Methylomonas sp. 11b: one gene and its partner. Each later gene encodes a partner of the first gene's protein in a complex. Links are inferred from orthologs where the notes say so. Each region holds a gene or a part of one and is shown on either strand. Other genes may lie near its edges.

Region 1 (8,457 bases):
ACCGACTTCAAACGATCAAAGAAGTCCAGCACCACTTCGCTCATCGGTAACTCGTAGCTCAGCGACACCTGGCTACCGGCATACTGCATGTTTTTCTGAATGCCGCGTTTTTCGATACACAGATTGATCACGTTGCCCAAGTAGGCTTGCGGCACCAGAATATTCGCCAGAATGATAGGCTCGCGAATCTCGACGATGGTGCCAACGTCAGGCAGTTTAGCCGGGTTGTCGACCATCACTATTTCGCCGCCATGAGTTTCTACTTCGTAAACCACGGTAGGCGCGGTGGTAATTAGGTCGATGTTGTATTCGCGCTCCAGTCGCTCCTGGACGATTTCCATATGCAGCATGCCCAGGAAGCCGCAACGAAATCCAAAGCCCAAGGCTTGCGAAGTTTCCGGCTCGTAATTCAATGCCGAATCGTTCAAGCGCAATTTGTCCAATGCTTCGCGCATCGCACCAAAGTCGTCGGAACTGACCGGATACAAACCGGCGAACACTCGGGGCTGAACTTTCTCGAAGCCGGGCAAGGCTTCAGTTGCAGGATTATCTGTCGCGGTGATGGTATCCCCTACCGGTGCACCGAAAATATCCTTGATGCCAGCGACGATGAAGCCCACTTCACCGGTGTGTAACTGTTGCTTCTCCAACTGCTTTGGCGTGTAGACCCCCAGTTTCTCAACCAAAAACGACTTACCGGTGGTCATCACGGTGATCTTTTGTTTTTTACGCAGATTGCCGTTGACGATACGCACCAGCGAAACCACGCCCAGATAATTATCGAACCAGGAGTCGATGATCAAAGCCTGTAACGGCGCATTTTCGTCACCGGCAGGTGGTGGAATTTTTTGGATCAATTGGTCCAGCACCGCTTCGACGCCGATGCCGGTCTTGGCACTGATTTTCAAGGCTTCGTCGGCCGGAATGCCGATGACATTCTCGATCTCTTCCATCACCCGCTCCGGCTCGGCGGAGGGCAAATCGATCTTGTTCAGCACCGGCACCACTTCCAAACCTTGTTCGATGGCGGTATAGCAGTTGGCCACACTTTGCGCTTCCACACCTTGCGCGGCATCGACCACCAGTAAGGCGCCTTCACAGGCGGCCAAGGAACGCGAGACTTCGTAGGAAAAATCCACGTGTCCTGGTGTGTCAATAAAATTCAGTTGATAGGTGACGCCATCGCTGGCTTTGTAATCCAGGGTGACGCTTTGCGCCTTGATAGTGATGCCGCGTTCCCTCTCCAGATCCATGGAATCGAGTACTTGCGCCTCCATCTCCCGGTCGCTTAATCCGCCACAAATTTGAATGAATCGGTCTGCCAATGTCGATTTCCCGTGATCGATATGGGCAATGATGGAGAAATTTCTGATATTTTTTTGATCCACTTAGCTTCTAGTTAATTCGTTAGGTTTACAGAATAAATGCGGCGGCTGCCCTGCCCCCGCGAGGTACTGCTTTAGGCGGCCTTGGCCAATATTTGTCTAAACTGCGCGACGGTTTCCGCAGTCAGCGGCTGCCGCTGATTGTCCCAGACCACGCCGTCCAGTTCGTCGGCCAGAGTATCGATGGTTTCCATGAAGTCATCGAATACCGCCAACGGCGCATCAACCTCACGTGGCTGCATGAAAAACACGATGCCGGGGCAATAAAAGTCTTGCAGCCCGGTATCGGGAAAAGTACCGGGATCGACCATGCTGGCGACAGCAAAATCGACCATGCGATTGGCATCCACGCGTTCGAACACCCGCACACTACCATAGCGTAAGCCCACACGTTCGAAAGCCTCGAACAGATCTTCGCCGTTAAAGCCCTGATCGGCGCGCGCCACGATGCTGAACTCGATCAAGGCCGGCAATTCCAAACGCCGAGAATTAGCCAAGGTAGCGGCTTGTTTCTTATCGACATCTTTACGCGAAACATCGGCCGAGGGTTTTGGGCTGGGCTTGATGGCTTGATCGTCTAACAGAGCATCTCCATCAACCAACTCGCTGCCCAACGCAAATACATCCATCTCATCGTCGTCTTCCTCAACCGAAAACTCGTCAACCACTCGGTCGTCGTAAGAGTCCTCGTCATAATAATCGTCGGGCGTGCGTCTTTCTCGCAACGATTTGACGAAATGCCACAACACCATGCCGATCATCACCAGCACGCCGATCAAAATAATCACGACTCTTAATAATTCTTTATCCATTAGCTTTCTGCCATGCTCACTGCTTCATCAATATCAACCGCCACCATTCTGGATACTCCAGGCTCCTTCATGGTAACACCTGCCAGATGTTTTGCAATTTCCATTGTGACTTTGTTGTGCGAAATATACAAAAACTGTACGGTTGCCGACATGTCTTCCACCATTTGTGAAAAACGCACCACGTTAGCATCGTCGAGCGGTGCGTCCACTTCATCAAGCAAACAGAACGGCGCCGGATTCAGTTCAAAAATGGAGAACACCAAGGCTACCGCCGTCAAGGCCTTTTCACCGCCTGACAATAGATGAATCGAGCTGTTGCGCTTGCCGGGCGGCCGGGCAATGATATTGACGCCGGCTTCCAGCAAATCGTCCTCGGTCAATTCCAGATAAGCCTGACCGCCGCCGAATAAACGCGGAAACTTCTCTTTCAAACCGTTATTGATCTTGTCGAATGTCTCTTTGAAGCGCTGGCGACTTTCTTTGTCGATCTTGCTGATCGCCTGATCCAGGGTATTCAACGCATCGACCAAATCATCATGCTGTTCATTTAAAAACTTCATCCGTTCGGACTGGGTTTTGAATTCCTCGATCGCCGTCAGATTGATGGACCCCAGCTTTTCTATCTGATCGGTCAAATCATCGACCGCATTTTTCCACTTAGCTTCCGTTGCGCCTTCGGACAGATTGGTTAGTATCGCCTCCGGATCGGCATCGACTTCTGTTAGTTGCTCCGCAATCGTTTGCTGCCGCACCCGGCTGTCCTGTTGCTCGAAACGCACCTGATCCAAGGCTTCTTTTTGTTTTTCCAAGGACCGTTGGGTTTGCGAGTATTGCTCAGCCAATTGACTGACTGTCTGTTCGCTGGCGTGTTGCGCCTGGCGTTCGGACTGAAGGTTATCCTCGAATTCGGCTTTTCTCTCCAACAACTCTTCCAGCTGCAATTTCTCGTCGTCGAGCGGTGCCAAAGCATAGTGCAATTTGTTTTCCAACTCGGCGATGCGGTCGGCCGATTGTTGATGTTGCAATTGCAGACGCTCGATCTGTTTGGCGGTCAGCACTTCCGAGGATTTCAGCGATTCGATTTGCGCATGCAGCCTATGCAAATGTCGGCGCGCCTCATCGACCGAGGCATCGGTGTTTTGCTGTTGCGCTTGAATTTGTTGATTCAGTTGCTCCAATTCGGTTTTCTTGTCGCCCAGGTCGCCCAAAGCTTGCTCGGCATCCTGCTTGATCATCTCCGCTTCGGAGATGCTTTCGGCGTTTTCCGCCAGATGTTGGCTGATTTCCTCTATCTCGTGATCGAGTTGCTCCAGGCGGCGCTTTTGCTGCTCAAAGCGGGCTGACTGCGCGCTGTACTCGGCGCTTTTCGCGGAAAACTCGGCGCTCAGCAGCTTTTCCTTTTGTTGGTACTGCTCACGATTGCTTTCGGCGGCCTTTAACTCCTGTTCAGCGTTCGCCAATTGTTCTTCATCCTCGGCAATCGTCATTTGCAGTTCGCTTTGCCGCTGCTTAAGTTCCCGCAATTCTTTTTCGCGATGCAATACACCGGCCTTGCTGTCGCTGCCCCGGCTGATTTTGATCCAATCCCTACCCAGCCAGGTGCCGTCGGCCAACACCACCGACTCGTGCGCCTGTAAATTCATTTGCCGGGCCTGTTGCATGGTCTCGGCGCAGTAGATGCCGCTTAATAGACTGGATAAATCCCAGCGACTGCGCAACTTACTCGCCAAAGCCACCGAATCAGCACTAGCACCGCTTGAACTGGCATGCGTTTCAAACACCACCAAGGACTGTTTGGTCAAATCCTGCAACTCGCCCAATATCGAATCGGCGCTATCTACACAGATCGCTTCCAGGTAACTGCCCAATACCGTTTCCACGGCGGTTTCCCAGCCTTCTTCCACATCCAGAAATTCAGCTAAGCGCGGCTGTTGCTCCAAGCCTACCTGCTCCAGCCAGACGCCCAACTCTTTTTTATCCTTACCCATCGCGTGCTGCTGCAACAATTCCAAGGAACTGATCTTGCCGTTAACCTTCTGCAATTCCGCTCGGCTGGCGTGCAGGCTGTCGTGAAGTTGTTTGATGGCCGGCCGTAGTTCGGCGATGCGTTGCAGCACGACTTCCAGTTGCTGCTGCAACGCATCACGTTCGGCTTCAATCAATTCGATACTGCTATCCAGCGTTTCCAATGCCAGTTGCAACCGGGTGTCGGCCAGGCCGCCACGTTCGCCGTTTAATTTGTCCAAGCGCGTCTGCAACTGCCGGTTTTGATTTTCCAGCTGTACCAGCTTGGTCCGCTGCACTTCCGCTTGTTCGCGGTAACCGGCGTTTTCCGCCAAAAACGCTTCCCACTGCTGCTGCCATTGCTGCTTTTGCAAATGCGCGTCTTGTTGAATGCCCAGCAAGTCTTCCTCGCGTTCGCGGGCCACAATCATGGTTTCTTCGGCTTCCAGCAAGGTCTGGCGAATTTCCTCCAGCTGCTGCCTATCCTGCTCGCATTCGGATTGCGCTTGCTCCGCCTGCAATTTCAAACGATTGATCTCAACCAGGGTTTCTTCGTGGCTTTTTTGATTGTGCTTGATGGTCTGTTCCAGCCGACTGACTTCGGCGACCACCGCATAGTATTCGGCCTGAGTGCTGTCCAGATGTTGTTGCTGAGCTTTCTGTTCGCCGCGTTTCAGCTCCATGGCTTTTTCGGTATCGCGCAGCAACACGAACAGCCGATTGTGCTCGGCGGCGATACTTTGCAGTTTTTCTTCCAGCTTCTGCGCGGAACGCTGAAAATTTTGCCAGCGCATCGCCAGCAGCTCTTGTTTGTATTGGCGTTCCTGCTTTTTCAGCTCGGTGTATTTCTCGGCCTTTTCCGCCTGCTTGGCCAAATTCTTGATTTGCTTTTCGACCTCGTCACGCAAATCGTTCAGCCGCTCCAGATTCTCGCGGGTATGGCGCATGCGGGTTTCGGTTTCCGACCGTCTTTCCTTATATTTGGAAACGCCCGCCGCTTCCTCGATATGCACCCGCAGATCTTCGGGCTTGGCTTCCACCATCCGCGAAATCGTGCCCTGCTCGATAATCGCGTAGCTGCGCGAACCTAGACCGGTACCCAAAAACAGATCGGTGATGTCTTTACGTCGGCATTTGGAACCGTTCAACATGAACAGCGACTGGCCGTCGCGGCTGACCTGGCGCTTGATGGAAATCGTGGCGTATTGTGAATACTCCCCACCCGCCTTACCTTCGCTGTTGTCGAATACCAGTTCCACCGAGGCCATGCTGACCGGCTTGCGCCCCGACGAACCGTTGAAAATCACGTCGGCCATATTGCCGCCACGCAAATGCTTGGCCGAGCTTTCGCCCATCACCCAACGCACCGCGTCGATGATATTGGATTTGCCGCAACCGTTAGGACCAACAATCGCAGTCAGATTGCCGTTGATCGGTATCGTGGTGGGATCGACAAAGGATTTAAAACCCGAAAGTTTGATTTTTTCCAGCTTCATGCCTGGTTAGAGACGCTCAAGGACGTTTACAAAGCCGGCTATTATCTTCGAAATGCCATTTCGATTCGAATGGAATTTAAATCCGCTTAACACTACGCCTTAAACTGAACGAAGCATTTGGTCTCGAAAATCAATGTGTAAAAACATTGCTGTTGTCGCTTGACCAACCACAGCTGTGCGCCTGGCAGCAAACGCTAGCAGCCTTTAACAAAGTCGATCTCAAATTTTGCACATGTAGCGGCTTTGCTTGCAAACATTGCCTCTTTACGCTTTTTTTACACGGCTAAAAATACAATCCGTAGATCGTCCAAAGTCGCCGGAAACCAAGCAATTTTGAGGCATCTTCATTTATCTCGTTAACCGGAGAACGCATGCTGCGGGTTGTCTATCTATTTGGATTAGTGTCGCTGATATTTCCCGGCCCCGGATTTGCCGAGTCTGCGACGCCGCCGCAGTCGTTTCATCTTGATCTTACTCAGCATTGGGTTGGCTACTTTTCGCTGGTCGTGATGATCATCGCGTATATCTCAGCGATGCTCGAAGATGTGACCAATCTCCGCAAATCCAAACCAATGCTGCTGGCAGCGGCATTGATCTGGTTTGTCATCGTCCTGGCGTATCAACAACACGGCGACAGTTTACCGGCAACTACCGCTTTTAAGGCGAACTTGCAGACTTACATCGAATTGCTGCTATTCATCATGGTATCGATGACTTATCTGAACGCCATGGAGGATATGGGCATTTTCGATGCGCTGAAGATTTGGCTGGTCAGTAAAGACCTCAGCTATCGACGACTATTTTGGATAACGGGATTTTTAGTTTTTCTAATTTCCTGTATCGTCAACGGCTTAACCGCCGGCTTGTTGATGGGCGCTGTCGTGGTAGCCGTTGGCAAAAACAGTCCGCGTTTTGTCTCACTGGGCTGTTTGAACATCGTGATTGCCACCAATGCCGGCGGCACATTTAGCCCGTTGGGCGGCATATCGACGCTGTTTGTTTGGCAACATGGCATGCTGGGTTTTACCGAGTTTTTTAAATTGTTCGTACCTTGTCTCGTCAACTTTTTGGTACCAGCCGCAGCTATGCATTTTGCACTACCCAAAGACAAACCCATTATCGAACCCCAGCAAATTTTGTTACCACGCGGGGCCAAACGCATCATATTCCTGTTCGGCGTCACCATCAGCTTGGCGGTTGGTTTTGATATGGCGTTGGGATTACCGGCGGCAGCCGGCATGATGGCAGGTCTATCCTTGTTACAATTCTTTTATTTCTATTTGCAAAAATCCGATAAGCCAAGTAATCCGCAACAGTCGGAGTTTTCGCTATTTTTCGGCGGTGGCGATTTGCATTCGCTGTCTATTGAAGCCAAGCGCCTGGATGTTTTCGATAAAGTGGGCCGACTGGAATGGGATACTTTACTGTTCTTCTACGGCGCGATGATGGGCATCGGTGGCCTAGGCTTCATAGGCTATCTTGATGCGATTTCACAGGTGCTATACGGGCAATTCAGCCCGACTCTGGCGAATGTGATGATCGGTTTATCGTCAGCATTCGTCGATAACGGCACTTTGATGTTCGCCGTGTTAACCATGCATCCCGATATTCCGCAAGGACAATGGCTGTTGCTGACCTTGACGTTGGGCGTTGGCGGCAGCCTGCTGGCAATTGGCTCCGCGCCAGGCATCGGTTTAATGGGCCAAGCCAAAGGACAATATACGTTCGGCAGCCATATGAAATGGTGTCCGGTAATCCTGTTGGCATACTTTGCCAGTATCGGCACTCATATGCTGGTCAATGCAGGGTCTTTCTGACCAGCAGAAGCCTTAAACGGATTGATGAAATTATCTGGCGTTTTCGGCTCCAGCCCGAACTTAGCGAGAAACGAGCGTTTCATCGGCCATGCCTGGGGTTTAGCCGCGCCCTTCATTTGCACGCTGATCGATTGGCCTTTGCGCGACCTATTGGGACCGGCCAGCATCCTGATGACTTACTTGCTGGGCGTATTTCTGGTCGCCAGCCGCTATGGTCGCAGCGCGTCCATCGTCGCCTCGCTACTCAGCGCGCCAACCTTTGCCTTTTATTTTGCCCGGCCAATTTTCTCGTTTGCGATTAGCGACCTGGAAAATATCGTCGGCTTGGCGGTAATGATCATTGTCGCGAACGTCACCGGCAGCTTGCTTGAAAAATCACGCTTGCAAGCCGAGTTAGCCAAACAACGTGAATCGCATACTAATGCGCTCTATCGATTGAGTCGTGACCTGTCCGCGGCCCAGGATCACAACGCCGTTGCCCGTATCGCGGCCGAACATATCGACAATGAATTTGGTACGGATTCGGTGCTGCTGATTGCCAATACCGAAAACGGCCTGCAAATACAGACAAATCAGGTATTACCCGTTTCACTGCACAACATCGATCTTGCTCTGGCACAAGGGGCCTTCGAGAAAGGCGAAGTCAGACAGCAGCACCCTTTAAGCTATTACCCGCTGCACGGATCTAGTGCCGTGCAAGGTGTGTTAACCATCCTACAAACTGAAGCATTGGTCAGACAATCGCCGGAAGTAAACACCTTCTGCCATTTAATCGCGCAAACCTTGGAGCGATTTCAGCTAGCCGCTCAAGCCCGCGAGGCCAATCTGCAAGCCGAAACTGAAGCCTTGCGCAATGCGTTGTTAAGCTCCATTTCCCATGACCTACGCACGCCTTTGACCCGCATCATTGGTGCGGTCGGCACCGCTATCGAGAATGATGCCG
Region 2 (2,901 bases), 3.3 Mb from region 1 along the record:
AGGTTTTCGGCGCCGAGGCCGGCTTCGGTTTGGGCGTCGAACTCGGTTTCCGAGACTGCGTTTTCTGGGTCCGTTTGTCCTGCGGGGCTGACGGGTTGTTCGATCTCGGCGGTTTGCGGTCTTTCACTGTGGTCCTGCTCAGGTTGCGGTTGAAGCGAATTGCCGAAATCGAAATTGACGATTTCTTCCAGCGTCGGTAATTCGCTCAATGTAGTTAAATTGAAATAATCCAAAAATTGTTTGGTGGTGCCGAACAAGGCCGGCCGGCCCGGTACTTCCTTATGGGCGATGACACGAATCCACTCGCGCTCCAACAGGGTTTGAATGATGGAACTGCTGACGCTGACACCACGAATATCCTCGATTTCGCCGCGCGTCACCGGCTGGCGGTAAGCGATGATCGCCAAAGTTTCCAGCAGCGCGCGCGAATACCGCGCAGGCTTTTCCTCGAACAAGCGGGTGACATAAGGCGACAGACCCTCGCGCACCTGAAACCGGTAACCGCTGGCCAATTGCCGCAGTCCAATCGGCCGATCCGCATAGTCGCGAGCAATGTCATCCAAGGCCATTTGCACCGACAAGGTATCGGGTTGCTCCAGTTCCGGAAAGGTTTCCTGGATCTGTCTAATCGTCATTGGCCGGTTGGCGGCAAACAAAATGGCTTCCACAATGCGCTTGGTGTTCATGTCGCACTCTTTAATTATGTCGGGCTGTAATCGGTGGCGTTCAACCAGGATGGGTTCGACAGTGCTGGCGCGAATAATCTCAGACCAGCGCTGCGGCAAGCGGGTTGCGCGCCTAGCCTCGCTAACGTCGGTAGCCTCCGGCAGCTGCCAACTACTCTGCCAAGCCGGCAGCAAGCGCACCGTATGCCGACGAGACTTGGGCAAAACCACGGGTTCGGTTGGTTCGTGGGCTTGAACAACCGCAATTCGCATCTCGCTGGACCAGATAGCAGGAAAACGCACAGCGCGCCGTTTGACCGGCACAAAGACTGTGATCGGCTCTGGCTTGACCCGCGGTTTGCGAGGCACTCTGGGTTTATTTGCAGGAATAACATCATCGACGACGGTATCGGCTAACGACGGATTAGTCTCCGGTGCCGCTATCGAGGCGGATTCTGACCTGGATACCGGCGTAAGGTTCGGATTGGAAGATGTCGATGATGCGCTCTTTGGAGAGTTCAAGGATGGCAAGAAACGCGACAACCACTCCGTTTTTTCCTTCACCTCGGGTAAAACACGCTGCGAAAGGGAGCTGATTTGCTCCGTTAAGTTTTTCCAAAATGGCTGCCATTCGTTCACGGACTGATAGGGGTTCTTTGGTTATTTGGTGGTGACTAAGCCTCTCGGCACGCTTCAATATATCCTGGAAGGCCAGCAGCAGTTCCTTGAGCTGCACATCCGGCAGAATTTGCTTAACATCCACGGTCGAGGTATCGACACCGAATTCAAAGGTATCGCGCTCGTTTCTGGGCAACAGATCCATCTCTTCGGCGACTTTTTTGATCGCTTCGTATTCCTGTAATTTACGGATCAAAAACGCTCTGGGGTCTTCCTCTTCTTCCTCGCTTTCCGGCTGTCTGGGCAGCAGCATCCGCGATTTGATCTCCGCCAGCAGCGCGGCCATCACCAGATATTCGGCGGCCAGTTCCAGACGCATATTTTCCATCATGTCGATGTAGGCAATATATTGCTTGGTAATCTGGGCGATGGGGATGTCGAGAATATCCAGATTTTGGCGGCGAATCAAATACAACAGCAAATCCAGCGGTCCTTCGAACGCGTCCAGAAAGACTTCCAGCGCATCCGGCGGAATGTAGAGATCGTCCGGTAAATCCTGATAGGGCTGGCCTTGAACCAGCGCCAGCGGCGGCAGCGCGGCTTCAACCGGTAATGCTACTTCGTTCAAAACTACATGCCCGCCAAACTAAAAAATAATTGTTGGGCGTAGTACATTGGATAAGCCAGCAAATATTGCAACACGTCGGTAGCAAGTAATATCAACAAAAAAATAAAACCAAACCGTTCCAATCGATTGTACTGCCAAGCCCAATAATCCGGCAGCAATCCGGATAAAATCCGACTGCCATCCAACGGCGGAATAGGCAAAAGATTGATCAAAGCCAAAACCAAATTGATGCTGATCCCCGCAACACCGCTGTAGATCAACGGGAAGGAGATATATTCGATTTCCAGCATCACGCCGATTCTAGCCAGCAAAGCCCAGGCCGCCGCCATCAACAAATTGGATAAAGGACCGGCTACCGCCACGATCGCCATGGCTTGGCGCGGCTTTTTAAACGCGCGAGGATCGACCGGTACCGGCTTGGCCCAACCGAACACAAAACCGGTAAAGGTCAGCAACAATAAACCGGGAATAACCAGCGTGCCTAGCACGTCGATATGTTTGAGAGGATTCAGCGTTAAACGGCCTTGGTCGGCGGCGGTGTTATCGCCCAACTTCTTCGCCACCCAACCGTGCGCCACTTCATGACCGGTAATCGCAAAAATCACCGGTAAAATCCAAACTACGATCCTTTGTATCAGGGTTAATTCGTCCATCATTTGTTTTTCACTCCAACATCGGCGCAATACCGATACCTTGCCGAACAATTTCAATCGACTTGTCGCCGCAAGCGATGACGGTAGTGGGTTGATATTCGATCACCCCGACATCTATTACCAGGGCCAAGTCTTTTTCCAGCCTTTTTCTGATTTCGTAGGGATCGGCCAAAGGCTCGCTATCGCCGGGCATCATCAAGGTGGATGTCAACAACGGTTCGCCAAGCTGCTCGACCAAGGCCTGGGCAACCGGATGATCGGTAATCCTGACGCCTATGGTTTTCTTTTTCGGATGCTGCAAACGGCGCGGCACTTCTCGCGTGGCATCCAGTAAAAA

Evidence for each region.
Region 2: the proteins of smc (region 1) and METH11B_RS0105805 are in contact, whole or in part, in a crystal structure (PDB 3ZGX), measured with the Bacillus subtilis proteins. The link is inferred for Methylomonas sp. 11b from one-to-one orthologs.

Annotation. Positions count from the first base shown.
Region 1 is NZ_KI911557.1:4,583,873-4,592,329, reverse strand. The notes cover bases 1,997-6,044. They hold smc (chromosome segregation protein SMC), read right to left. Parts: upstream 5,698-6,044; coding sequence 2,197-5,697; downstream 1,997-2,196. Other genes in these bases: METH11B_RS0122100 (cell division protein ZipA C-terminal FtsZ-binding domain-containing protein), read right to left, coding at 1,997-2,197. Outside these bases: lepA (translation elongation factor 4), read right to left, coding at 1-1,388; more of METH11B_RS0122100, read right to left, coding at 1,460-1,996; sodium:proton antiporter NhaD, read left to right, coding at 6,069-7,514; METH11B_RS0122085 (DUF4118 domain-containing protein), read left to right, coding at 7,539-8,457. UniProt on the Bacillus subtilis protein: Required for chromosome condensation and partitioning.
Region 2 is NZ_KI911557.1:1,257,315-1,260,215, forward strand. It holds METH11B_RS0105805 (segregation and condensation protein A), read right to left. Parts: upstream 1,912-2,901; coding sequence 1,090-1,911; downstream 1-1,089. Other genes in the region: scpB (SMC-Scp complex subunit ScpB), read right to left, coding at 1-1,034; METH11B_RS0105810 (site-2 protease family protein), read right to left, coding at 1,914-2,567; METH11B_RS0105815 (L-threonylcarbamoyladenylate synthase), read right to left, coding at 2,575-2,901. UniProt on the Bacillus subtilis protein: Participates in chromosomal partition during cell division. May act via the formation of a condensin-like complex containing Smc and ScpB that pull DNA away from mid-cell into both cell halves.